DNA from 2 places in the Paenibacillus sp. 7516 genome. Region 1 is predicted to be linked to the other one. Evidence: riboswitches for the same ligand, from Rfam matches in the RefSeq annotation. Region 1 holds a riboswitch; the other holds the start of a gene.

What was found. Region 1 has a riboswitch for thiamine pyrophosphate ahead of CHI14_RS11665 (ABC transporter ATP-binding protein). Riboswitches for the same ligand answer to the same signal wherever they lie in the genome.
Region 2: linked by a shared signal. The riboswitch ahead of thiC (phosphomethylpyrimidine synthase ThiC) and the one ahead of CHI14_RS11665 (ABC transporter ATP-binding protein) in region 1 are both predicted to bind thiamine pyrophosphate.

The regions. Positions count from the first base shown of each region.
Region 1 covers NZ_NPBI01000012.1:85,266-88,382, forward strand. Annotated here, with positions in the region: gene CHI14_RS11655 (ABC transporter substrate-binding protein) at 1-277, opposite strand, end outside; gene CHI14_RS11660 (ABC transporter permease) at 370-1,182, opposite strand; gene CHI14_RS11665 (ABC transporter ATP-binding protein) at 1,169-1,930, opposite strand; TPP riboswitch at 2,101-2,203, opposite strand; gene hisC (histidinol-phosphate transaminase) at 2,309-3,117, opposite strand, start outside.
Region 2 covers NZ_NPBI01000041.1:64,214-67,330, forward strand. Annotated here, with positions in the region: gene thiC (phosphomethylpyrimidine synthase ThiC) at 25-1,899, opposite strand; TPP riboswitch at 2,189-2,302, opposite strand; gene CHI14_RS27520 (IclR family transcriptional regulator) at 2,425-3,117, opposite strand, start outside.

The DNA of each region.
Region 1 (3,117 bases):
TCTGAATGTCCACATCGAGACCTTGGTCTGCAAAATATCCCTTTTCCTGTGCTGCATATATAAAGGAATGGACTGCGTTCGGATACCAGTCAAGCATGATGGACAATGAATCATGGTCACCAGACGACGATCCGGTTGTTGTTGAATCTGTGCCCTGTATCTGGGGATCGGGATCGGACGATGAGGGCTTGGCACCTGTATTGCCACAACCGCTGACGATCAGCAATAAACAGATGAGGGCAGGAAGCAGGATGTGAATGATTTTCTTTTTTCTCATGGATAAATGAGCCTCGTTTCGTTCATTTTTGTTTGGTTCCAATTGCTGATATGTTCCAAAGAGATCGACAGGAAGGAGCAGCACTTGTTATCTCATTGCGATTGCCTTTTCATCGACGTTCCTCTGCGTGCATGGTCTGCATTCCGCTTCAATCCGAGGGTTCGCTCCAGCCAGGCAATAAGCACGAACAGACCGATGCCCAGCAAGGATAACAGCAGAATGGAGGCAAACATCGCATCCGTATTCATGTTGCTTGACATTCTGCGGCTGAAATAACCAAGACCTTTGCTGCCTCCGAGCCATTCGCCAATGGTTGCGCCGACCACGCAGTACACCACTGACATCTTCAATCCTGAAAAGAAAGAGGGGAGCGCAAGAGGTACCTGAAGCTTGCGGAACAGATCCCACTTGCTTGCTCCCATGGTCATCAGCAGTTCGCGCTGTTCCGGGTCGCCTTGACGGAGACCATCATAGGTGCTGACCACAATCGGGAAGAATGCGATCAGAAACACCACAGCGACTTTGCTCCAGAGTGTGTAGCCAAACCACAGAATGAATACAGGAGACAGGGCAATCAGTGGAATCGTCTGGCTGATTACGATGAAAGGGTACAGCGCCTTTTCAATCGAAGGGCTGAGGTGCATGCCCGCTGCCAGAGCGCTTCCGGCCACGATGGACAAGCCGAAGCCAACTGCTACCTCCATCAATGTGGCAGGTAGATGGGTTCCGAGGAGCAGACGCCGATACTCAACTAGAGAACTTACTATCGATGTAGGTGCAGGGATAATGAAAGATGGAACCCAGCCTAATCGAACGATGCATTCCCAGCTGGCAAGCATCAGGAGGAGAAGCGCAGCGAACAGGCCATAGCGGGCAAACCATCTGCTGACATTAAAGCTTCGCATGTAGTTGTTCCTCCAACCGTTGTCGCATCTGTATAAGATCCGGATCATAGACCATGCCCGAATGTCTCGGACGGGGCAGAGGCACCGTCATGTCCAGCAGCTGCCGACCGCCAGGAGTTAGTAGGATAATCCGGTCACTTAATAAAAGGGCTTCTTCAATATCATGCGTGATGAACAGCACCGTTTTGCCGAGGCCTTCCCACAATTCAAGCAGCCAGCGATGCATCTCCCGCTTGGTCATGGCGTCAAGCGCGCCGAAGGGCTCGTCCAGCAGCATCAGCTGTCCTCCCGTCAGCAAGGTGCGCAGCAGGGCGACCCGCTGCTTCATGCCGCCGGACAGTGCGTCCGGGTAGGCATTCTCATAGCCGGATAAGCCGAATCTGTCGAGTCCGGCCATAATGTCAGTGCGCAGCTTCATCTTGTCCTGCTTCCTCGGAGCAAGCTCCGAGGGAAGCAGGCAGTTCTCCATAACCGTCCGCCAGGATAACAGCAAATCCTTCTGCGGCATGTAGGCAACCCGCCCGAGTCGTTGTCCTGACGGCACCCCAGCAATTTCGATCGTGCCATCTGTCGGTTCAAGCAAACCTGCCAGCAGCTTGAAGAGCGTGCTCTTGCCCGATCCGCTGGAGCCGATCAGCGAGACGAATTCTCCCTTTTTTACACACATCGACACCTTGGAGAGCACGGGGGAATGTCTCTGATCCGGAAAAGTGAAGGTCATGTTGTTAATCTGTACATCGTTGCTCATCTGGTTCCTTGACCCCCTTGGAATAAAAACTGCCTGAACGGAAATGCACGTTGTTTGCGATCTGTATTTAAGTAAACGCGAAAAAGCCCGCCCATTTCCGGAGAAATGAGTGGGCCTGTTAAGTTCAACCGACATTCATGTTCATATGAATATGAAAAAAATCCGTTAACTGAAAGTCCGCTCCACTTCCCTCCGCTGGTATGATCCAGATCAGGTTCAAAGGGTCCGAATACATTCATTCGTCTCAGCCGCAAGGCTCCCCTAGTGCAATCGTTCAAGATATGCAGTTGTGTACACAGCATATATCACATTCACGCGAGATGTAAAGAGGGCGGCTTAAAAGAAGTGTGCGTAAAGAAGTTAGGAAAGTAACCTATTCTAATTGTTTGAATGTAACAGTGAATCAAGCTCACCGATCAGACGGGCAATCTGCTCAGGTGTGCCAATCGTAATCCGAAGCCAGGTAGGCATACCGAATTCGGCACCGCCGCGGACAGAGATGCCTCTGTTCAACAATTCTTTGGTAATCGGGCCGCTATCCTGCAACAGATCCACCATGATGAAATTGGTTTCGGAAGGGATGTAGGGTAATTTCCACTGATCAAAGGATTGCGTTAACGTTTCCCGTCCCTGACGATTGTAGTGCAGGCAATGAGAAACAAATTCATGATCATCCAGGCTGGCCGAAGCAGCGGCTTGGGATGCGGCTGTCAGACTGATGGGCAGCTTGACCCGGTTAATGCCTTCAATGATGCTTTCATTCGCGATGCCATATCCAATTCGCAGGCCGGCCAGTCCATATATTTTGGAGAAGGTCCGCAGAATAATCAGATTATTATACTGCTCCAGCAGCTTAACCGTATCAGGGTAATCCTCACTTTCCGCGAATTCATAATACGCTTCGTCCAGGACAACCACGACATGGGAGGGCACATATTCGAGTAAACCAAGCAGGGCATCTGCCGTGAAAATGGTTCCGGTTGGATTATTCGGATTGCACAGCCAGATGATTCGGGTAGAAGCATTGATCCGCTGCCGGAATTGCTCCAGGTCCAGTGAATGGTTGACCAAAGGCACTTCATGAATAGCCCCGCCTGCAAGCAGCGTAGCGCCCTTATACCAGTTAAAGGAGGGGACCGGAATGAGTGATTCCTCGCCGGGATTAAGATAGGCTTGAGCGGTAAGGG
Region 2 (3,117 bases), on a different contig from region 1:
TGCTTAAATTGCGCTGTAACGAGCTTAGGATCGAGTCCGGTATTCCTCAGCCTTCTCCTGCATCCCGGCTGCTACAGCCTCATTCTCGGACAAGCCCTTGTCTGCGGCAAAGGCACGAATATCCTGCGTAATGCGCATGCTGCAAAATTTAGGCCCACACATGGAGCAGAAATGGGCCTCCTTGGCCCCTTCAGCCGGAAGGGTCTCATCGTGATAGGATAGCGCACGTTCCGGATCCAGTGACAGGTTGAACTGATCCCGCCAGCGGAATTCGAAGCGGGCCTTCGACAGCGCGTCATCCCGGCGCTGTGCACGCGGATGGCCTTTGGCCAGATCAGCGGCATGTGCCGCAATCTTGTAGGCAATAACGCCTTCCCGAACATCATCCTTGTTCGGCAGGCCCAAGTGTTCCTTTGGTGTCACATAGCAGAGCATCGACGTTCCGAACCAGCCGATCATCGCCGCTCCAATGGCTGAGGTAATATGGTCATAGCCTGGTGCAATATCGGTTGTCAGCGGACCGAGTGTATAGAATGGTGCCTCCTTGCAGATCTCCATCTGAAGGTCGACATTCTCCTTGATCTTATGCATCGGCACATGTCCTGGCCCCTCAATCATCACCTGCACATCATGCTTCCATGCAATCTGTGTCAGTTCACCGAGCGTAGCTAGTTCAGCCATCTGGGCTTCGTCATTGGCATCATAGATGCTGCCCGGGCGGAGTCCATCTCCGAGAGAGAAGGCTACATCATACCTTTTCATGATTTCACAGATTTCCTCAAAATGCGTGTACAAAAAGTTCTCCTGATGATGTGCAAGGCACCATGCCGCCATAATGGAACCACCTCTTGAAACAATGCCGGTCATCCGTTTGGCCGTCATCGGTATGTAACGCAGCAGCACGCCTGCATGGATCGTAAAGTAATCCACACCCTGCTCTGCCTGCTCAATGAGCGTATCCCGGTACAACTCCCAGGTAAGTGCCTCGGCTTCGCCATTCACCTTCTCCAGCGCCTGATACAGCGGCACCGTCCCAATCGGTACCGGGGAATTACGGATGATCCACTCCCGGGTGGTATGGATATCCTTGCCTGTGGAAAGATCCATTACCGTATCGGACCCCCATCGTACCGCCCAAGTCATTTTCTCCACTTCTTCTTCAATCGAAGAGGATACGGCAGAGTTGCCAATATTCGCGTTGATCTTCACGTGGAAATGACGTCCGATCAGCATCGGTTCGCTCTCCGGATGATTGATATTCGATGGCAGAATGGCCCTGCCGCTCGCCAGCTCTTGCCGGACGAATTCCGGCTCCACGCCCTCACGGATAGCAGCAAACTCCATCTCAGGCGTAATGATGCCCTGCCTCGCATAATGCATCTGAGTGACACAGCGTCCGGATTGTGCACGCAGCGGTTTGCCGCGGAGGCCTGGATATTCTTCAGCTCCGGTTCTCTTCCCTCCTGGCTTAAGCCCGTTATCCTCCGGTTTGACGGTACGTCCCTGGTACGCCTCTACATCGTTACGTTCTGTGATCCAGCGTGCACGCAAAGCGGGCAGACCTGCCCGGATATCGGCGTGAAATCCGGGATCCGTCATAGGGCCGCTCGTATCGTACACGCGAAGTGGCTCGTTATGCTCCACCCCTTGGGGTGTATTCGTGTCATGAAGGGCAATTTCACGCTCGGGTACTGCAATGTCCGGACGCGAGCCCTGAATGTAAACTTTGCGGCTGCCGGGAAACGGTTGGACCCGTCCCGCCACCACTGCTCCCTTTTCCAATCCCTGTCCTGAATGTTCCTGTACCGTTGTTCTGTTGTTTGTATTCATCGCTACCTCTTCCTCCTCGTTGGTCGTCCCATGGATGGGCCAGTTTGATTGCTCGTGCACCCGTTCCATATCATCCACGCATAGGCAAGAAAAGAGCGGCCAACTTCCGAAGAAAGAACATTACAGCGGCATAGCTCAGACCGAATCTGGCCTTGGCATAAGTGGGTTATACCCAACTCCAGCTCCCCCGCAAAAGAAGATACCCCCCCTCTGCTGCGGATGATCGCTTGACACTGTATATAAAAAAGCCGGTTCCCGAGGGAACCGGCTTATGTCCATCACCCATAACAAGCAAGCCTGATGCCAAGCTCCTACAAGTGGAGACATGCCAAAGGCTAGATTATGCAGGTGTTCGTGGTTATATCGCCGATTACTTCCCTACGCTGGTATGATCCAGATCAGGTGCAAAGGGTCCGGAATCTCTTGCGATCCCGTCTCAGTCCGGACAATTCGGACTCCCCTAGTAACGTTACAAGTTGCGGTATGTGTACCGCAGTTCCATATTCAATTCATTCCAGCCCCGTCGGGCTGTCCATTACAGACTAGCGCAAGCTCATCAGAAAAACAACCCTTTATATTCCATTGCATGCCGGATCAGGACAACATGAGGCCCATCTGCGCGGCCGCTTCCTTCAGTACAGGTGCATATTCGTGCAAAGTTTCCTGGGACAGGCGGCTAACAGGACCGGATACGGAGAGCGCTGCAGCAATATTCCCCTTCCGATCCATAATGGGCACCGATACTGCAGCCGCTCCAGGCTCACGTTCTTCGTAGCTGGTCGCATATCCATTCTCCCGGATATCTCCCATCTGTGCCAGGTAAACTTCGGGATCGATAAATACGGGCCATTCCGGGCCATTCATCAGTTCCTCCCGGTCTTCTTCCGTCGCAAATGCCATGAGTACCTTGCTGGATGCCCCTACGGAAAGGGGAAGACGTACGCCAACCGGAGCCACCCGCCGAATGGCCTGATCACTCTGAACAGCCTGAATACGGATACGTTCACTGCCGTCCCGCAGGTACAGACTGACCGTTTCTCCCAATCGATCTCTGAGCCGCTCCATTGCAGGAAGCAGCAAAATGGCAGGGTCATCACTGCGGGACATATGAGCAGACAGCTCCCAGATCCGAATGCCCAGCCTGTATTTCTCAGTGGCCGCATCGCGAATGACGAAACCCTTCTCCTCCAGCGTCGCCATCAGACGATGAACCGTACTTTTGTGCAAACCAATCTGGCTCGCAATTTCCGTGAGTCCCAGATCGCTCCGTGTGGTAAAACATAATAA